Regions from separate parts of the Paenibacillus sp. FSL F4-0125 genome, predicted to be linked through region 1. Evidence: riboswitches for the same ligand, from Rfam matches in the RefSeq annotation. Region 1 holds a riboswitch; each other region holds the start of a gene.

Region 1 (7,192 bases):
TGTTCCTTTTGCCGGAGCTTAGCTATCTCTGTTTGTTCGTTTTTCTTGGTTACTGACTTATCCATTTGATCATTTTTCCCTAGATCCTCTTGGCTCTTAGAAGGCATTGCCGCCCGTTCCTCAAGAACACCCGTACCACCATTAAGAGCAGAACTAAAGGCTTGACTCATTTCTTCAAACTTTTTGGCATCTGTTGCACTCATAGAATACATTACGATGAACAATGCTACCAGAAGGGTCATAAGATCAGAATAAGGCAGTAGCCACGATTCGTCGGCGTGTTCTTCATGCTCTTCGTGTCTAGTCTTTTTGCTCACCCGATCCACTCTCCTTCTCATCATTTAACTTAGCTCGTTCCGAAGGTGTTAGGAAGACAGCAAGCTTCTGATTGATGGCAATAGTGGATACACCAGATTGTATAGACAATAGACCTTCGACCATCATCATTCGAACTTCAATTTCTCGTTTGGAAAGTCGTTTTAGCTTATTGGCAATAGGATGCCATAATACGTAACCTGTAAAGATACCGAGCAGTGTTGCGATGAAGGCTGCCCCGATTGCTGCCGCCAATTTGTTCATATCACTCATATCAGCCAGAGCGGCGATAAGACCGATAACGGCCCCGAGTACGCCGAGTGTAGGAGCATACATACCTGCTTGTGAGAAAATGAGTGCGCCTGCTTTATGTCTATCCTCTGTGGCGTGGATGTCCTCCATGAGAACATCGCGGACAAAGTCCTGATCATTTCCGTCAATAATCATCCGCATGCCATTTCTGAGGAAGTTATCTTCTATTTCATCGACTTTAGACTCAAGAGCCAGCAGACCTTCACGCCGTGTAATAGAAGCCCATTCCATGAACATTGTAATTAATTCGGATTTACTGATTAATTTCTTTTTGACAAAAATCATTTTAAACAGACTTGGAATCTTCTTGACCTCCGAGAACGGAAAGGCCATAAAGATGGAGGCTGCCGTACCTACTAAGATAATAACGTAAGCAGCGGGTGTGGCTAAAGCGTGAAGAGGAGCGTGCTTGAGGATCATACCCCAAATTACTGCAACTAGACCAAAAATTAAACCGAGTATTGTTGAAATTTCCATTATGCACCTCGTCCATGAGATTATAAGATGTGTTCCGACAAAGCCGCGTATATCATCCTTGAAATAGCGGCAAGGCACTCTGTGCGAAACCGAATAACGTATATTCTTATTTATCGACATCATTCCGTTTTTTGTGAAGTCATTTTTTCGGCTATAATGGATAAGGTAAGTAATTATTCATCTGTGGAGAAAACGGAGTGATACATGTGGGTGTAAAGCATGGTAGAGATTACGGTGAAATCCTAACAGATTTGACCGAGGCTGTCGGAAGAATTTCCGATGGGTACTTATTTTTTGAAATGGATCCGGAAGAGTGGCAGGAATTGCCCCAGGAATCCAAGATGGAGGTATGGGAGGCACTGGCTGAGGATCTTTTCTTCGCGCTGGGTAATGAACCTATGATTGAGGTGGGGAGCGGCGTTATCATCTACGATAAGGACACGCACCGCATTAATATTTTAGTCGGAGAAGAGGATTTAGCCTCTGTTGTTTTGATTTAAGAAGAGGGGGCGGCGGGGTGTAATTTGCCCGTAGTTAGTAGCCCGTGTTAAAATTGGTGTAGCCGAGTTATAATCGCTGGGATTCTTGAATACATTTAATCGAAAATATTGCCTTTATCCTGGCACATCCCTTGGACCTCAGAAGCTAAGGGATGTTTTGTTTAACGAATAAGACGAGTAAAGGGACCTGCGGATTTTACTGCAATTTTTAGTAAGGGAGGAAACGAATTGTTATTTACCGAAGAAGAACTGCGTGAGCAGATCAGCAAGCTGGAAGGCTGGAAGCTGGAAGAGAATACCATGGTGCGAAAATATATGTTCAGCCAATATATGAAGGGTATTGCTTTCGTTGATGAAGTAGCCACCATTTCAGAAGCCTTTGATCACCATCCACATATTACGATTGATTATAAGACAGTGACTTTACGACTGAAATCAAATGAGGAAGACGGTATTACAGCTCTAGATATTCGAGAGGCACATGAATTTAATGAAGCCTTTGAGAAAAATCGTTAGGATCACCCAAACTCATAAATAAACGCCCGTGCGCAGATAGTGAACTATCTTCTGGCACGGGCGTTTTTAGTTGCTTAAGTAGTTACTTTTTCTCTGAAAGCCAGAGGGCGACGTTTGCGATCTCCTCAGGGGCTAGCTTTTCTTTAAAGGAAGGCATTTGACCGCGTCCCTTAGTGACGATGCTGTAGATTTCTTCAGCATCGTGCTGACCACCTTCATTTTGAAGACTAGGGCCAACTCCACCTTGAAGCTGATCGCCGTGACAGGTAATACAGCTGGCTTTCACGGTTGCTTCTGCCTTTGCCGCATCCAATTGAACTACCGGCATTGTGGGCTTATTCTGTTCAGCTACCTCTTCTTTACCTGGAAGTGTAAACATAAGTACTACCGCAAAGGCACAGGCGGCAAAAAACAAACCGCTCATGATCCATTTCTGCATCCCAGTTCGTCCCTTCTATGTAAGCTGCTCCCTACATTATAGCTCAAGGTGAAGCGTTATCATAGGGTTTGTGACAAAAAAATGAACGATAATACCATCAATTGATTGAAAAATATGGATTTTAATATCATTTCTCATAGACCATGCAATAAAAAGGTTTGTTTCCTGATGGGGTTAGGCGCTCATACGTATCTGTAATCGTAAATCCACACTTTTGGTAAGTTCGGATCGCCCGCTGGTTCCAGGTCAATACCTCTAGATCAATCTCACGCTCAGGATAACGAAGCAAGGCTTCTTGCACGATTGCATCCATGAATAATTTGCCTAGCCCTTTACCGCATAGATCAGGTTGCATGCCAATCCCCAAACGTACAACACCTTCCATCGGGAACAACTGCGCGAATCCACACAAAGCTTCTTGCCCATTTAATATGGAGACATATTGCTCATTCCGTAGCTGAGGATCACCGAACTCGATGCCTAGAGCCTGCATTTGTTCCCACGGCATCCAGCCGTAAATATTATAAGGGGGGGTGTAATTCCAATTGCATATCTCTTCCGCGTGACTAGTCTCCATAGGAGTTACATGAAAAGTAACCGAGGGATTTATCATAAGGTCAAAGACCTCCTTTCACGAGGGTTATAACGCTTGCCGTCATTACGAGTGCCGAAGGCGTTTATACTTGTAACTAATTATATACAAAAAGAGGGGGCATCGACTCAGAAAATTTATAAGGAATATTGTTTTACAAATTTTGAGAGGGGTAAATATTAAATAAGACAAAAAAACAAGCTCTTCCCCAAGAATTGACCTCTTGGAAAAGAGCCTATGTACGTTCTACTTATTGAACATCATCATTATCTTCTGTCTCAGAAGCAACAGAATGATAAGCATCAGTGCTCATAATCCGTTTAGCACCGATATAGCGTTTTACGTAGTAGCTATCACTCAGGGAGCTAATCGTTACACCGCGTGAGGAAGATGCGTGTGCAAACTTGCCTTCACCGACATAAATGCCGACGTGGGAAACACCCTTACCACTTGTATTGAAGAATACAAGATCTCCTGATCTTAAATCATCTCGGGAGATAGCAGTACCCATTTGATACTGGGAACCTGATTGGTGTGGTAGGTTGATACCGATTTTATCAAAAACATACATTGTAAATCCGGAGCAATCAAATCCATTTGTGGAGATCCCGCCGGATACGTATTTAGTTCCGATGGTCTTGTCGATCACTTTATCCATTTTGGAATCCGCGAAAGCGCTTCCTGCTCCGATGGTGAAGATAATGGAAAAGCTGAGTACAGCTGCTGCTAACTTCTTCTTCAAAAGTTTATACCCCTTCCAGATGCCTACGAGGTTAGCTTAAGGGTTCGGTTGAAGGTCCCCTATGACCCCTCTAAAAATGGAGGTCAATTCACCCAAAGTTGGTTCCCCCGTTTCCCTAATAGTTAGGAAACTCGGCTCAGACTGTTGATTAGGAATAGCTTGTAATCAATACATGACAAAACCTTTGTAAATAACAACTTAATGATTACAAAAATGTTACTAAAATCTTACTGCAGTTATTGTAACAAACAGAGTGCCGCTTGGCAATCGTTTTTAACCTAATCATGCAGAAAAATTCATATATTTAAAGACAAAATGCATATGTAAGCGATAATATTAAACTTATTTTTATATTTATTGAAATTTTTATCAAATAAAAGTGTTTAAAGTCTATTCTAGAGGTGTAAAGATTATAATAAGGCAAAAGAAAACCTGGATTCGATTAAGGTAATAATCAAATCCAGGTCTATATAGTTGTAAATGTGAGGTTATAGTTGTGGGGAAGTATTAATCGTAGGCTACAGCTTGATATGAGGAAGTACTCATTACTCTTTTAGCGCCAACGTAGCGGTTGGCCCAGTAGGACTGGCTAAGTGAAGTGATGGTCACGCCATATGAAGATGATGATTGTGCGAATTTTCCGTTTCCAACATAAATGCCGACATGGGATACGCCGTTGCCCAATGTGTTAAAGAAAACTAGGTCACCTGAACGCAATTTGCTTTTGGCTACAGGAGTTCCAACATTATATTGAGCTTTTGAAGTGCGGGGCAAAGAAAGACCCACCTTCTTGAATACATACGTAGTAAATCCAGAACAGTCAAACCCGGCAGTGCTAGTGCCTCCGGTTTTATAGGCAACTCCAATTGTCTTTGAAATAACACTGTCCATCTTAGAATCTGCAAAGGCACTTCCTCCACCAATAGAGAACGCCATCACAAGTCCCAGCGCCGCAGCGACGCATGCTTTTCTTAAATTCTTCAAAAAAATTGTACCCCTTCCAATGCCTGTGAGGTTAGCTTAAGGATTCGGTAGAAGGTTCCCCTATGATCACTGCAAAGCGAGATCAATTCACCCAAAATATGGTTCCCCCACTTCCCGGTGCAAGGAATTCGGCGTTTTATGCACCAGATAGTGACTTATCGACAAGACTACGATGAATACATGAAGTTATGTAGAAATCGTTTCAAATGATTACAAACTTGTTACTAATGGAACAGGACTTATTGTAACAAAGTCTTTACGATTTTGCAAATCGTCATAATTTGTCTGTAACGCGAAAGAGTCCCGGCTCCTGATTCAGGAACCGGGACTCTTATATTATGTGTTGTAATGCCATAAATTATTGTGGAAATGCTTTACTGCGCCATAGATGATATTGAGCGGAGATTCCCCACATTTTGAAAAGTGTCGAGGGCAGTGATGAGAGTTGACGAATAAGAAGTGCCGGCAGGCCAGGACAGAAGATACCGGATAGTCCGCACGCCAGCAAAAGGATAAGGCCCGCTGCACCAAGTATGATTGAAATGCCTATTGCTGGAATCAGTGACTTTATACAGATGAATAGGGAGGAGAACATCCCCGTACCGCTGGTATAACCAAACTGCATATATAGAAGGAACAGGCGAACCATAAAGATGTATATAAGCCATGCCAATACGTATGGAACTAGATGAAGTAACAAAGAGGAGTTCAGAAAGGAAGATAAGAACAGCCCGTACATTTTTGGAGCGAGCCAGTATAACGGCAATAAAGCCAGCACCCATTCGATTAAACTAAAAATAAACACTGGAAATCCATAAACCTTCATGCCGGGAAAAAAGAACAGGCCCCGCTCTCCTTTTCTCTCCTGATGGAGTTCATGTAGTAATCCTGCTCTTATGAATGGGGAGAGCAGCAGTCGTAAGAGAACAAGCCCTAGGAACATCCATAACCAATTACGTATCTCAGGATCTGTGTTCAAGCTGAACTGCCCTTCGACATAATAGAGTAGTCTACCCATTCCACTGCCTCCAGCGTCTTTATCTGGGTAGCGCAGTAGAATTGGAACGATAGCAGACCGGATGAAGCCGTACATAAAGTAGCCCCAGAGCAGTCGATAGATGAAGAGCAGAATCAGAATATAAAATTGCTCCTTCATGCTTTGCCAGCCGCGGGTTATCGATGTTCTCACAATCATTCACCTCACCAGACAAGAGTTCCGAGCACGGTTTCAACTAATTTAGTTACACTTAACGTCCAGCGGGAGAGTGTTTTGGGCTCTATTTCCGCCAGTCTGAAGTTATTAAGATGTTTGTTTTCTAAAAGAACGGTATGCTCTGGATCAATCTCAGCAGAGAGGAGAAGTTTATCGCTTAACAGCTGAAACGTAGTCTCTGCTCCTTCACCGTTCCAGACCCGCTCTGCCGCAGAACCGTCAGCGAATGTAAATTTAATGGGAACGTCAACGTAATGACTCCCTTTGTTTGTAATTTTCACTATGGATTCGTAGCTCTGAGCCTCGCTGCTGCCATTCTTTTTAATCGTAATCGTATCTACTGAGAAATCAGGAGCACCGCCACCATAAACATAATCCTCGAAATAAGGCTGCCACGATTTTTTGGTTACCTTCTCAACGACTTTTTGAAAATCAGATGTAGTGGGATGCTGGAAACGGAATTTACGTGCGTAAGTAGACATGATACTGTTCATTGCTTTAGCGCCTACTTGGCGTTCAATATCCTTAAGTACTAGCTTTCCGCGAATATATACATTTCGGCTATACGATTCTGCCCCGTCATATTTCCATGTCTCTAAGTTCAGCGGCTCTGATTTGGTCACCAGGCTAGATTGCAGAGGGAGATTAGCTTTGACACCATATTCCTGCTCCATGAGTTTGTCTTCAGCGTAAGAAGTAAAGCTTTCGTCTAACCAAGCCTCTTCGAATTCATTGCTGGCGACCATACCGTAGAAGTATTGATGGCCAATTTCATGAACGACGGTTCTCTCAAGTGAAGTATCAGGTGAAGAGTCCGTGGCTCCAAAGGCTGTAATGAGCGTAGGATACTCCATTCCTCCTGCACCATTGCCCTCCTTAGGTGGAACGATAATAGACAGAGTGGAGTAGGGATAAGGACCATACCATTTACTGAAGTAGGTCAGGGCAGCCTTAGCGGCCTGAAGGTATCGTTCCTTTAAGTCTTTGTGCAATGGATCGAGATAGACCTTGATCCGTACACCAGGTACTTCTGGTGTAGAGAAGGCTTCTTCAGCTACTGTGAAATCAGGGGAAGCCGCCCAAGCGAAGTCATGGACATCAT
Region 2 (7,192 bases), 2.5 Mb from region 1:
TATTCATTGACGTTACTGGGAGGCAGTTAACATGAGATTCAGATCTGCGTTTGCCTTTGACATCCGGTTTCAATGGCGGCATGGGTTTTATTGGATCTACATCATTATCTGTACGTTCTATCTGGTATTGCTACATCTTATTCCTAATCATTATCGGGAACAAACGATGCTGTTATTGACCTTTAGCGATCCTAGTGCCTTGGGGCTTATTCTGGCTGGTGGGATTGTGCTGCTGGAAAGAGACCAGGGTGTCCTTGATCCTTTATTCGTTACTCCGATTCGTGTTAGGGAATATTTACTTTCAAAAGCCGGCTCATTATCTGTACTGTCCCTCTTAGCCGCATGGGTTATTCATGCAGCAGCGAGTGGAGTTCCGCAATCCCCGATAGGATTTTCTATTGGAATCATTCTAACGTCAAGCTTTATGACGCTATTGTCGATTGGAGTAGTGGCTCGTTGCCAGACGATTAATGGTTTCATTTTACTCTCACAAGTATTCGTACTACCTTTCATACTGCCGTTACTTGGTTATTTTAAGATATGGAACTCCAATGTTTTTCTATTATTACCTACAGAAGGAACACTTCGCTTGTTGAGTTCGGGAACCTCAGCTATGTCACTTGGCAATTACATGTACTCCATATCGATATTACTGCTCTGGAATGTTGTGATATATGTCTGGGCAAAAAGGTCCTTCGAGCAACATGTAATGATGCGCATAGGCAAGGGAGGAGTCAAGAGATGAAGAAGTATCATACGCTTTTTCTAAGCGATATCCGTCATGCTGGGTTGGACCCGGTGCTTATGGTCGGGATCTTTGCTCCTTTAGCACTTTTAGTCGTCTCAAGATTTGGATTTCCAATAGCAGCAGAGTGGCTTACAAACGGTTATGCTTTCGATTTAAATGAATACAGTAGCTTTGCTGCGATTTTTTTAGTAATGACCTTTCCCATGCTGACCGGTATGATGACAGGTCTTTTAATGCTTGATGAACGTGATGAGAACATCATCTCTTATTACGCGGTTACGCCATTAATGCGTAAGGGGTACATGGTGTATCGTCTAGTTCTTCCATCTGTACTTTGTACACTTCTATCATTGGTGTATTTTGTAGTTTCAGGCTTATCTGACTTCCAATTGGAGCATATATACATTCTTTTATTATTAGCAATTGAAGCCCCTTGCTTTGCTTTATTTCTTGCTTCTTTTGCTGCAAATAAGGTAGAAGGCTTAGCTTTATCTAAGATAGGTGGTTTGTTTATAGCAGGGCCAATCGTAGCGTATTTTATTCCATCACCATGGCAATTCACAGGTGCGTGGATTCCTACGTATTGGCCTGCTAAGTTGTTTTTTGCTATAGAAGATGCTAGTGGTTTTAGTGTGATTGCATGCTTTATGGTGGGGCTTATATTTCATTTGAGTCTTCTGAGTATCTTGGTCAGGATTTATATAAAAAGAATTGATTGAATTATTTACAAATCAGATCCGCAGTCTTGTTTGATAACGCATTAACAGAAATAATAGCGTCATTTTTTTTCACAGGAGGGGTCCAATATTCCTCATTTCCGGGCAGGTCATCAAACCATTCTGCATCCTTAGGGCAATCTAGAATCATGAACTTTCCGTATTCCTGATCTCTGGATTGATGATATTTAAGATAGGCTTTTCCGTTATCAATGGCGAGAATTTCTATCTTTCCGGAGGTGTGTGACATGGATAGGCGTACTCTTTTGCCAAGTCCTGAGGTTCTGGCTTTGGCTTCTTCTACAATTTGATAGACTTGCTCAAGAGGTAATACAAAATCTCGGTTTCCGGCAACGGGACGATTCACGAAGAAGTAGTAAGGTGTTACGCCAGCCCATGAGAGTCGGTCTAGCAATTCTCCCAATATAACGGGATCATCATTGATGCCTTTAAGGACGGGGGTCTGATTTACGACAATTGCCCCAGCGTTGTGGAGGGCTTTAAATGCTTTTTTGGCTTCAGGTGTGATTTCACGAGGATGATTGATATGCGCCATAACATAAATTCGCTTGTCTTCGGTAGAGTAAGTACGAATCAGCTCCAGCAGCTCTTCGTCTTCAGAGATCCGCATCGGATTAAATACGGGAATCTTCGAACCTAATCTGATAATCTTGACATGCTCAATGCTTCTTAAGTTTTCAATAATGGATCTTAGCTTTGGTGTGGAGAGAATTAAACTGTCACCGCCCGTAAGAAGAACGTTGTTAATCTCAGGGTGGTTTGCAATATACTCCAGACCCGGAGAGACATCAGACATCGCTTCTTTCACGTCATTTCGGAACAGGCGTTTACGGAAGCAGTAGCGGCAATAGGCTCCGCAGACCTCGGATACAATCAGTAATGCTGTTGTTTTATACTTGTGCTGACAACCCGGCACCACATAATTCGTGTCTTCATCCGAAGCATCCCAACGTCCATATTCCAGCAGTTCACCTTCGTTAGGGATAACCAGTTTACGAATGGGATCATCTGGATCGTCCCAGTTGATCAAAGACAGATAGTAGTCATTCACACGAAAAACAAATTTGTCCGTGATTTCTTTCAAGTTCTCTTTTTCCAGATCAGACAACATAGCAATTTTGTTAATATCCGTGATGTACTTTACCTTTTGCACTTACATCTCTCCTTTGTCCCTTTGTGTGAGAAAAGAGGAAGCCTTAGTGTCAAAGGCCAATCTACTGCCAGCAGGGTCCAAAAAAACACAAAAAGAGACCCTTAGCAAGGGTCTCTGGTTATGTAAATAACATGAAAAGCAGACCCATCCACTGCTGACGAGGTTAGCTGACGGACTCGGGTAAGATGGTACCCTACATTCTAATGCTCAATGATTCGCCCCAATTAACTGGTTCCCCCGCTTTTCAACTGTAAAAGTTGGAAATTAAGCGTAGGTAAAGTATACCCCATGAAGTTTTGAAAAGTCAAAAGGGAATCCTAGATTCACCTTCAATTACTAGGGGTGCTTCCACTGAGCAGTTTAGGTAGAAGCGTTAGCAGCTTCTCCCGAGTTAACGCATCACTAGAGTTCCATTTGCTTCCGTCGAGCAGATAAACATGTCCCTGACGTACTGCCGGAAGACTTTTCCAAAGTGAACTGTCTAGTAGTCGTTCCATAGCAGCCAGTGAGTCTGGACGCTCAGGAATGAGCATGAAGATGTAATCACCAGTATAGGCAGGCAATCGCGCTGGATCAACTTCAGCGAACCCTAATTCTTCATCCAGTATGGCTTGAATCTCCTCTGTCGGTTGTAGACCACATGGGGCATAAAGCGCTGTGGAGAATCCGGACATTCCCATAGCATACAGATGATTTCCGTGGTCATAGACCAAAGCAGAGGCAGTCTCTCCGGCTTGGAGACTGGTCTCGTAAAGCTGCTGCCACATGGCAGCGTTTTTGATTGTAAATGATTCCAGCCACGCTTCGGCTTCGCGTTGTTTACCGAGCCAGCTGCCTAGTGTTCGCATTCGACTTTCGAGTGGCGCAAAGGAATCAAAGGTGAGTGTCGGGGCGATACCGGAAACGGTCCTATAGGCTCTTTCATCACTATTGGCCAAAATAATCAAATCTGGATTAAGTGAAGCGGTCAGCTGCGGGTCCAGCGGGAAACCAACATTGGCGAGCTTTTTAAGCCGATGTTTATAGACGCTGTTCCGCACGAATGCTTCATCTCCTCCGATGGGCTTCACGCCTAGTGCGAGAAGGTCGCCAAGTGTCTCTCCATGATAGACAATGCGTCTCGCTTGCTCTGGAATCTCCACTTCATGGCCTGTCCAATCTTTGACGGTAAGCTTACGACCTCGCTGATGCGCATATTGTCCGGGGGTAACTCCGGTTTTTTGCCGAAAGCGGCGGCTGAAATAATATTCATCGGAGAAGCCTACCAGTCTGGCGATTTCACGCAGCGGTTCCGTCGATTCCTGCAGGAAGCGCTTGGAATGACTAATGCGCAGATCGGTCAGGTACTCAAGTGGCTTTTTGCCGGTAAGCTGTTGAAAGATCGGTGTATACTGCCAGAACGATATCCCCGCCAGCTCAGCCAACTGCTTCACGCTGATGCTCTCTGTATAATGCTCCTCTATGAATTGTATAGTCATTTCTACGGATTCTGTGGGACTTGGTAGATGCTTGGAAGGATAATTATGCTCAAAAAATAGCAGCATCAATTCCTGGAATTTCAATTGTCGCTTGAATTGCTGCACATCATCGAAGCTATTCTTGTTCAGAAGCAAATCTTCCACAAGACGGAGTACCTTAGTGAACGGGTGGACAATTAATTCGCGTCTGCCTGAAAGTAGTTCGCCAGAATAACGTTCTGGATGCTCTTTTGTATAAATTGCTGAAAAGGTGATGAGATAATAATACATGGTCATTTCCTGATTGCTCGTACTATAGGAGATTCCGGGAGCTAGTAGATAACATTTATCTGTACTCAGCATCACGCTCTGATCATCGAGGTTCAGTTGCCCGTTTCCCCCGGTAAATACGAGAAGGGTGTAGTCATGAGTTGTACGTGATACAGGGCTTGAATCGGCAGCTTGAAGTATCAGTTCGGCATCAATCAGCTGAAACAGCAGGGAGTGGAGCGGGGGGCAGGACGATGATGTTTGCAGCATAGGTTCAGCCTCCGTTCTTTTGGTGAGAATGATTATCAATGAACTTATTGTATATAAAACAAAGAAGCATATCAACAGCTGTTGATATGCTTCTTGAAGTTTTCTATCAGCCGTGTGCTAAACACTCGATCATGGAGGGTTATTTCATATTCAATAGCTGAGGAATCTCGCCGAGCAGCCATTCTCTTGTAGTTGCATCACTGGAGGTCTTCATGATGTCCTGCGTATGGACATATCCATTCTTAACGGCAGGAAGGCTCTTCCAGATAGGGCTCTTTAATAGATTTTCTGTGGATTGTTTTGCTTCCTCCGCAACTGGAGTCAAGATGAATATACGGTCTCCGGCATATTCTTTAAGCACTTCCATAGATACTTCCTGGAAGCCTTTACCTTCATCGAGTATCTTCTGAATAGCTGGAGTTGCCTTGAAGCCATTCTCCCCATAGAGTACCTGTGAAAGTCCAGTCGCCGCCATTATAAACAGTCTGTCTCCCGGATAATAAGTGAAGACCGAAGCTGTCTCACCTTCTTGCATACCAGCAGACTTCAATTGTTTCCACATAGTTTCTTCAGCGGTTTTATATTGGGCTAGCCATGCTTCTGCTTCTGTTGTTTTACCAAGAATTCCACCAATGTCCAGCATACGTTCTTGTAATGGGGCAAAGGTATCAAAAATGATTGTAGGTGCGATTTTGGACAGCTGCTCAAAATCAGCTTCGTCTGTGCCCGCATAGATAATTAGGTCAGGTTGAAGCTCTAATGTTTTCTCCAGATTGATAGGGAAGCCTACATCCTCGACACCCTGTAACTGATCTTCAAAGACCTGGCCTTCACCCATGGATAGAGGATACCCTACCGCTTGTACGCCGAGAGCGAGCAAATCGCCATATGTTTCTCCAGAGTAGATTATTCGCTGTGGTTTCACAGGGATTTCTACAGTATGTCCTATGTAATCCGTGTAGGAGCGGGTAGTCGTTGCGGATTCATTTGCACTGCTGTCGGAGGGCTCCGTTGATGGTGCCGTGCTCGCAGCAGAAGAATTTCCAGTTGCGTTGGTCGTACTATTACCAGAAGATGATTCCTTTGAGTTTCCGCATGCTAGCAGCAATGTACTCATCAAAAAGAGTACGCATAACACAGCGAAGGACTGTCTTGCCTTGTTCATTTTTTATTGCCTCCCTAAAATATATAACGATTACCAATAATGATAATCATTCTCGATTGAATTCATCATAATTTATAGACTCTTTTTACTCAATGGACAAAACATAATTCAGTCATTAGATTTGTACAATCATGCAAAAAGGTGGTGTTTAAAATTTTTTTTGAATTATTTTCAGATGATTGGAAAAATACTCTAAATACCGGGAATGGAGAGAAGAAGGGAGGGCTTGTCTTCATGACAAACATGGAAGGAGAAATCCCTTGAAGCACATAGGATTGTGGTGTTTTTTTGAATCTGATTACTGTTATAGATTAAGTCATTTATGTGATCAAAAAATTCAGGATTGTCCTCATTGATTGTAATCGTTATCATACCGTGGCATGTTATCTACCGCCCTTGACGTCAGTGGAAAGCCTTTGTTATGGTTTTTATAGTCCAACGCAAGCTGAAATGACAATTTGTAGAATTTATAGACGGTTTTGCGTAAGATATTCTAACCAAACATAATACGAGGGAGATGGTTGATTGTGATCAAAGGCATTATTTTTGATTTTGACGGAACGATTATCGACACGGAGACTGCTTGGTACACCGCTTTTAACGAGGCTTATGCTGAATATGGAGTGGATTTGACGCTTGAACAGTACTCCACCTGCATTGGCACAAGCTTAAACAGCTTTAATCCTTATGAGTACTTGATGACTGATCTTAAGCTTGCCATTGATAAAGAGGCTTTCAGTAAGGCTGTTAAACAGAGACATAGCAAACTTATGGAATTGGAAACGATTCGGCCAGGTATACAGCATTATCTGGATTCTGCCAAAAAAGCTGGACTACGCATAGGGCTGGCCTCAAGCTCTTCACTGGAATGGGTGGAGAAATACTTGAATCAATTGGGCATACGCGATTATTTCGAATGTATTCGGACGGCAGATCATGTGGCAAAAGTAAAACCAGATCCAGAGCTATACAACCAAACACTAGCTTGTCTTGGAATCTCCCCTAATGAGGCAGTTGCCATTGAGGATTCACCGAATGGTTCTAAGGCAGCAGCAGCAGCTGGTATCCGTTGTATTGTGACTCCTAATGAGATTACTAATTTCCTTGAATTCGATAAACAGCATCACAAAATAGATAATCTAAGTCTTCTTGATTTTGACCATGTAGTTACTCAGCGTTGCTTCGTATAGAGAAACTGAGAAACAGAGTTAAAATTAAAGGGGGATACCAAATTGAGAGCCGTACATTTCGGAGCGGGCAATATTGGCAGAGGTTTTATTGGACCTATGTTGTCGGACTCCGGTTACAATGTTTGTTTCGTCGGAAGGAATAAGAACAAGATTGCGCAGTTGCAAAATCGCGGACAATACCCCGTTACCTTGGCTAACAAGG
Region 3 (7,192 bases), 460 kb from region 1:
GCGGGAGATAAGGATGCGTCGCAGGAATCCGCTCCAGCTATTAATTACGTCATTGTATACGCCATGCTTATGCTGTTCTTCATGTCAATCATGATGACCGGTAATATGATCGCGGCTGAGATTACTTCAGAGAAGAGCTCACGGATCATGGAGATTCTGATTACAAGTGCCTCACCTTTAGCGCAAATGTTCGGTAAAGTTATCGGTGTCTTCTTAGTAGGATTATTACAGATTGGCGTCATTATCGCAGCGGTAGTTGTCAATCTTAAGCTTCCGCATAATGCAACGATTTTGAAAGATTTAGACCTGGATTTAGGCCAGCTTAATATTAACTTGTTGCTTTATGGAATTGTTCTTTATGTGCTAGGGTATTTCCTCTATGCCTTGATGTATGCAGCTGTAGGTTCGATTGTCAGCCGTACAGAGGATCTTGGCCAAGCGGTTATGCCGATTATGATGTTAGGCTTCGTAGCATTCTATGTTCCGCTGTTTAGTATCTCCAATGCGGATACTCTGCTGGTTAAGGTAGCGAGTTATGTGCCTTTCACCTCTCCATTGACCATGCTGCTCCGAATTGGTGTTGGTGAAGTAGCGATCTGGCAAGTTATTGTATCATTAGCCATCCTGCTTGTTACTACGTTCATCTTTGGGTGGTTGGCTGCCAAGATCTATCGCACAGGCGTATTGATGTACGGCAAACGTCCAAGTATTAAAGAGATCAGAAAAGCGATGAAGGCTTACAAGATCTAATTGGCTTCATATAACTTTTAAGGAGTGGTAATCATGACTAAAAGTGAACAATACAATATGATGCTTTTAATGAGTTCGGTATCTCTGGCTACGGTTAGTAGAATGCTCTCGACCAATGGGTCCGTTTTGATGGATTTCACTCAGGGTGTATTGACTGGTATTGCCATGGTGGGGATGATTGCGGGATTGTGGATGTACGGTAAGGCACGTAAGAGTAAGTCGTAATAGTAGGAAATAAGGAAGCCGCGGCAGATGCCGTGGCTTTTTTATATGCTCGAAAAGAGTAAAAAGCGAAATGATCGCGTTAGAAAAAGTCAGTTCGGTATTTGTGTAATTTTAGTGAAAAAAATGTACAAAAAAGGAATTGGTGATATAAGCTGAGATTAGTCTCTTAAAAAACTTTTTATTTAAAGGGCTATAACGCGATTATTAGAGAGAAAGCATATAGGGGAGAGGTTGAGTGAGCAGGATGAGGTATTTCACTAAGGTGGAATTCGGCAATTATAGGGCGGATAGCGGTGGTGAAAAAGCTGGTTATTATGCTTTGATCTTTTTTGTTTATAATGCCTTAATCATTTATTTATTTTGTTTATCTTTATACTCGAAATAATAATATCCTTGTCCCAATCATTAGTCATACCCTCATAGATTATATTCAATTATATATGAAGTAACTCCCACGGGAGGGTTGAAATACTGAATGTCAGCCCTCCAACTACGCTAGTTAGCTTTTCGGCCAAAGTGAGCTCCGAGGGCTAAACAACGGACAAATTACCGCTGGGCAGCAAATCCTCTTGAGCAGTCATTTGCTCCCGCACATGTCTAAGCTGATCTTTCAGTACAGGAACGCTCTTTTGCAGGATAATGCTAATTTGAGGTAAAGATAGCTTTAGGCCATACCACATCACTTTTACGAGCTGCTCCTCCCAAGGCAGTGCCTTGGCAGACAGGAGAGACCGGCGTGCGTAATAATCGGCGCATTGTCGGATACAAGAGCGGTAGGCTTCGATAGAGAATAGCTGGCTGTCGAAGCTTTTTTGAAGGAATATTTTATGAAGCTCTTTAAAAGTTCGGATAGTAACTTTCTCCGCTTCTGCTGATTGTTGTAACAACATAGAACTGAGCGCATAGATATCATTCGTATTCTTTTGAACACACTCTGCAAATATAGTTCTACGGGGCGATCCGGCAGGTAAGGGGTCAGGCATGATAAACACGATCCTTTCAGAATGGGTTATGGGATGAACCTATAATATTGAAAAGTAAGAAATGGATTTGTTGATAAGCTCGGCGGTATCAGGCTCTGGATAACTATGCTTTTGAAGCGCAATACTGGATACGGTCTTAGATGGTTTATAGTATAGCCGCCCCTCTCTGGAATCTCTTCCACCGGCGACAGCTCTGTACAGACGACCTTGCTCAATATGATCTGCCAAGAATTTCCCCTGCAGCTTGGCTTTTAAATCCTGTAAAGCATCTTGCACTAGCTCAAACTGAGTCTGATCCCACTCTGAACCATGGGTACGTACTTTATCTATCGCTTCCTCAAGCCGGCAGTGGTATATCATTCTGAGAAAAGAACTCCATTTAATAAGGTCGAAGGTTTTGGTATTGACTGAGATAAGACATGCCCCCCAGCTGCTACCCCCTTTACAGGTAAGTTTCAGGATGCCATACCGGCTGCCTGGATCAGCCTCCATACCATAGTGAATAGGCTCAGGTGAATCAAAGACGAATACTTCAATGCGAGATAGTCTTCGCTGGTCCATGACAAGTTTCTCCTTCCTAGGGTTCCAAAAACTTAAGCTCAACATGATGAGTAATGTTAGCCTTCTCTATACAGGCAAGCATTTCAGCTTCGTTCTCACAGACTGCGGCATGCTCCAGCCATAGTCGGAATTTCTGTTTACGTATAATGGATAAATGTAAGGGGAAGGTGCTGCGGGATCTCATTACGTACCAACCAATAGCAACGTCCTTCCAAGGTTTCTTAAAAGCGGCGAGCCACGGAAAACATTGATGTGCCGACCAATCCTGCAGCTGCTGCTTTTCTCTGATATTTTTATATATTTCGTATATAATTCTTCGGTCCATACAGCACTCACAAGTAGAAGGGCTGCTGAAATGGCGCAAGGATTCAATTTGGTTCTGACCAAATGCATAGCCGACAATAGTTCTGTGATGATCCTCTTCGAACCATAACGCTCCAAAGCAAACATAATTTAGACTTATCGGCTCAAGCAGCCCTTGCTGTATTCCCCAATAATAGTGTTTCATTCCTTTCACCCCGTCCAGCATGCTATTACCCGGGTAGGTTCAGGTAACGCAAAAACCGCAGCAAGAGGAGGACCTCTGCTGCGGTTTTGGAATACAGGCATACACACCTGTGCCAAAGCGTGGCGGATCAAGGGTCTCTCTCTTTACGCTTACGAGGTTAGCTGTCGGATTCGGACGGTGAGAGTCGCCCTACCTATGTGAGACTTGAACAGTCTCCTTCGGATTCACCCCAAGTAGGCCATGTGGCCCGATGGTTCCCCCGTTCCCTGCAAATACAGGAACTCAGCGTTGATTGTATTTCGTGAAATAGATTCAATCCGAATCATACTCTTTTCAAGGTGTTTCTGTAAAAGCAGAAAGTGTTCTTTTGAGCGCAATTTGAACCGTATCCTACCAACTCCGACGAAAAATCCTGCCAAATAGGTATTTATTGCGTGTTATCGAGCTTCTTTCTCGTTTAATCTCGACTTCTCGTTTCCTTTCCTATATAGGCGATTTTTGGTGATTTCTCCAGCTGTGGTGAATAAAATCACAGAGTCCGTCCGCTTTTCGCTAATTGATTCAAATTCGAGAAAACAAGAGATATAGAGAGATTGAATATCAAGTAAGCGCTATCCAATGCGAAAATAGTTTTTAATTTGCATTATTTTGGCATCAATCACGTTTTACAATACTTCCTGCATAAGGGTATGATTACTCCTGTTTCAACAACAATCGAATATTTGATCCGCTTAATTTCCGATAAGGAAAGCGGGGGAACCAACAATCGGCAGACGATGTGAGAGTCGGAAGCCGGTTATGGGGTGAATCCTGTAGAAGATATGAGTGAGCTCGCATCTATACAGGTAGGGCGACTCTCACCGCCCGAATCCGACAGCTAACCTCGTAAGCGTATGGAGAGAGGATGAGTGCAATGTGACCGCTAGCGAGCCACAGAGGAGAATCCTTTGTGGCTTTTTGCTGTGCTTTTTTAAGCAAAGCATTTATGGAAAACCTCACGAAGAGGTCGTTATATTCATCATTAGCGGTAGCTTTTCTTTCAAGACCAGGGTGATCAAGCTCTGATCTTACAAGCAAAGCATTTGAGGAGAATAAGAGATGACAGATCAGAATGAATATGTACTGGTATGTGCGCCAACGAAGGCAGGAGAACATTTTATTAAGCTTCTAAAATTTAGAGGCATTAAGATGGCGGGATTGACCAACAACTTGCCTGAGAAGTCCCTACTTGAAGAGATGGGGATTGAGAAAGTCGTTCTAGTAGATACCCGCCATCAGAATACTTGGTTTCGCCCGCCGTTCCCGGTAGGCCGGGTATATCTGTTCGAGAGCAGCTTTACGTTATGCTGCCGCTACATTCAGATGTGCCGCACCTGGACGACACAGCCGATTTTTGTGATCACAAGCTCAATAAATCCTAGATTGGTCTATAAAAGACTTGGTGCAAGTTATGTAATCTATTCCCACAGTGGTGATGCTGATTTTCTGATCGATAAATCACCTCATCAAGGATAAAAGAAGGAGTGCGGGAGATATGATGGATCTGTATATGGTGGCTTCGTTAGCTGTAATTTACGGGTTGTTTTATGGATTTATGCGCTGGTGCGCAGGTGTAGTTGAGGATACAGGGAGGGATAAGCTGTGATTCTAGTCATCGCTGTTACCCTACTGCTGTTTTTATATCTGGTTTACGCATTAATTCATCCGGAGAAATTTTAAGGAGGGGCATTCATGGGCATTTTGCAAATCGTAGCTGTAATCGTCATTCTCATCTTGCTGGTTAAGCCGATGGGCACGTATTTATATCATGTATTTTCTAATGAACCCAATCGTACGGATCGATGGTTTGGAGGCGTGGAAAAAGGGATTTATAAGCTGATCGGACTGAAAAAACGGGAAGGGATGTCCTGGAAAAAGTATGCGCTCAGCTTTGTCTTAACGAATATCGTACTGGTTACTTTCAGCTATATCTTTCTTCGATTGCAGCGGGGTTTACCGCTAAATCCGAATGGAATTGCGGATATGGAACAGACGCTTTCGTTCAATACGGTGATCAGCTTTATGACTAATACAAACCTGCAGCATTACAGCGGGGAGACGGGACTTTCGTATTTTTCACAAATGGCTGTCATCACGATGATGATGTTCACGTCTGCAGCGAGCGGATTTTCAGTTGCGGTTGCTTTTGTCAGAGGGATCACAGGACGCAAATCAGTCGGGAACTTCTTCGAGGATTTCGTCAAAGCACATATTCGTGTGTTCATTCCGCTGGCTCTGCTAGTTTCATTGGTACTGGTAGGACTACATGTGCCGCAAACCCTCAAGCCATCACTTGAAGTCACTACACTAGAGGGGCAAACGCAACAGATTGCTATCGGTCCAGTAGCTTCACTGGAATCGATCAAGCATTTGGGCACGAACGGAGGCGGCTTCTTCGGGGCCAATTCATCGCATCCTTTTGAGAATCCTAATCCACTTACGAACGTGCTGGAGATTCTTTCTATGTGGATGCTGCCAGCTTCGCTCCCTTATATGTACGGACTGTTTGCTAAGAACAAACGTCAGGGCTGGGTTATTTTTACCGCAATGATGACCTTGTTCGTGCTACTGCTGGGACTGAACTATTATGCTGAATCAAAGGGTAATCCGGCGATCAATGCACTAGGAATCGAATCTTCGCAAGGCAGCATGGAAGGTAAAGAGGTACGCTTCGGCATTCCGCAGTCTTCCTTGTTTACTTCAGTAACAACCGCAGCTACGACAGGTAGTGTTAACAATATGCATGATACGCTGACACCACTGGGAGGTATTACGCCTCTGGCACTGATGATGCTCAACAATGTCTTTGGGGGTAAAGGTGTCGGACTGATCAATATGCTGATGTATGCGATTCTGGGTGTCTTCCTGTGCGGTCTGATGGTCGGCAGGACACCGGAGTTTCTCGGACGGAAGATAGAGGCCAAGGAGATGAAGCTGATTGCCATTGCGATCCTTGTTCATCCGTTCATTATCCTAGTGCCAACCGCAGCTGCGTTCCTGACCGATTTGGGGCAAGGGGCGATTACGAATACTGGATTCCATGGGCTCAGCCAAGTGTTATATGAATATGTCTCTTCTGCCGCGAACAATGGCTCAGGATTTGAGGGGCTTGCGGACAACACAACCTTTTGGAATGTTACAACCGGGATTGTCATGCTGCTAGGCCGTTATGTCTCGATCATCGCAATGCTGGCAGTAGCAGGTTCTTTACTTCAGAAGAAGCCAGTTCCTGAGACCATTGGTACATTCCGCACAGACAATGGTCTGTTCACGGGAATTCTGATTGGTACCGTAGTGATTATCGGTGCGCTGACGTTCCTGCCGGTCATTGTACTCGGCCCCATTGCAGAATATCTAACCTTACGGTAGGAAGAGGGAGAATAAGATGAGTACTGTAAAAAGAAAAAAGCTGCTAACGGGACCCATACTCCTTAGCGCTGTAAAGGATAGTTTTATAAAGCTTAACCCAGTAACGCTAATCAAAAATCCAGTCATGTTCGTGGTAGAGGTCGGTACGATCATTGTCCTCCTCATGGTGCTGGCTCCTGGATATTTTAATGCAGAGGAATCGATAGGCTTCAATATCACAGTGTTGTTCATTCTGCTATTTACAGTGCTGTTTGCGAACTTCGCTGAAGCACTGGCGGAAGGCCGGGGTAAAGCCCAAGCCGATTCACTCAAGAAAACGAAACAAGATATCACAGCTAACAAAATCGTTGGAGGGTCGGTGAAGACAGTATCCTCCTCCGAGCTGCGTAAAGGAGATCTCGTCATCGTCAGCCAGGGAGAACTCATCCCTGGTGACGGTGAAGTGATAGAAGGGCTGGCTTCCGTAGATGAATCAGCGATTACAGGTGAATCTGCACCTGTAATCAAGGAAGCCGGTGGGGACTTTGGTTCCGTTACAGGCGGTACACGGGTCGTCAGTGATGAGATTAAAGTAAGAATTACAAGTGATCCTGGTGAGTCGTTTCTAGATCGAATGATCTCCCTTGTGGAAGGGGCGAAACGTCAGAAGACACCTAATGAAATCGCGCTAAATACACTTTTGATCAGTCTGACATTGATTTTCCTGATTGTAGTAGTGACCTTGCGGCCGATTGCAACGTATCTAGGTGTTGAACTT

Evidence for each region. Region 1 has a riboswitch for cyclic di-AMP ahead of NST74_RS00590 (C40 family peptidase). Riboswitches for the same ligand answer to the same signal wherever they lie in the genome.
Region 2: linked by a shared signal. The riboswitch ahead of NST74_RS11020 (KamA family radical SAM protein) and the one ahead of NST74_RS00590 (C40 family peptidase) in region 1 are both predicted to bind cyclic di-AMP.
Region 3: linked by a shared signal. The riboswitch ahead of NST74_RS02615 (hypothetical protein) and the one ahead of NST74_RS00590 (C40 family peptidase) in region 1 are both predicted to bind cyclic di-AMP.

The regions. Positions count from the first base shown of each region.
Region 1 is NZ_JBBOZJ010000001.1:119,074-126,265, forward strand. Features, by position in the region: gene motB (flagellar motor protein MotB) at 1-317, opposite strand, end outside; gene motA (flagellar motor stator protein MotA) at 301-1,104, opposite strand; gene NST74_RS00565 (hypothetical protein) at 1,311-1,604, shown strand; gene NST74_RS00570 (4a-hydroxytetrahydrobiopterin dehydratase) at 1,833-2,120, shown strand; gene NST74_RS00575 (c-type cytochrome) at 2,203-2,559, opposite strand; gene NST74_RS00580 (GNAT family N-acetyltransferase) at 2,687-3,172, opposite strand; gene NST74_RS00585 (C40 family peptidase) at 3,402-3,893, opposite strand; cyclic di-AMP (ydaO/yuaA leader) riboswitch at 3,899-4,040, opposite strand; gene NST74_RS00590 (C40 family peptidase) at 4,401-4,829, opposite strand; cyclic di-AMP (ydaO/yuaA leader) riboswitch at 4,883-5,021, opposite strand; gene NST74_RS00595 (hypothetical protein) at 5,236-6,066, opposite strand; gene NST74_RS00600 (M1 family metallopeptidase) at 6,078-7,192, opposite strand, start outside.
Region 2 is NZ_JBBOZJ010000001.1:2,578,798-2,585,989, forward strand. Features, by position in the region: gene NST74_RS11005 (ABC transporter ATP-binding protein) at 1-35, shown strand, start outside; gene NST74_RS11010 (fluoroquinolone export ABC transporter permease subunit) at 32-745, shown strand; gene NST74_RS11015 (hypothetical protein) at 742-1,467, shown strand; gene NST74_RS11020 (KamA family radical SAM protein) at 1,469-2,638, opposite strand; cyclic di-AMP (ydaO/yuaA leader) riboswitch at 2,776-2,919, opposite strand; gene NST74_RS11025 (AraC family transcriptional regulator) at 2,968-4,635, opposite strand; gene NST74_RS11030 (ABC transporter substrate-binding protein) at 4,775-5,800, opposite strand; gene NST74_RS11035 (HAD family hydrolase) at 6,328-6,990, shown strand; gene NST74_RS11040 (mannitol-1-phosphate 5-dehydrogenase) at 7,033-7,192, shown strand, end outside.
Region 3 is NZ_JBBOZJ010000001.1:575,080-582,271, forward strand. Features, by position in the region: gene NST74_RS02595 (ABC transporter permease) at 1-750, shown strand, start outside; gene NST74_RS02600 (hypothetical protein) at 784-975, shown strand; gene NST74_RS02605 (hypothetical protein) at 1,506-1,865, opposite strand; gene NST74_RS02610 (hypothetical protein) at 1,998-2,519, opposite strand; gene NST74_RS02615 (hypothetical protein) at 2,536-3,027, opposite strand; cyclic di-AMP (ydaO/yuaA leader) riboswitch at 3,160-3,325, opposite strand; cyclic di-AMP (ydaO/yuaA leader) riboswitch at 3,746-3,935, shown strand; gene NST74_RS02620 (hypothetical protein) at 4,126-4,542, shown strand; gene kdpF (K(+)-transporting ATPase subunit F) at 4,669-4,746, shown strand; gene kdpA (potassium-transporting ATPase subunit KdpA) at 4,759-6,435, shown strand; gene kdpB (potassium-transporting ATPase subunit KdpB) at 6,452-7,192, shown strand, end outside.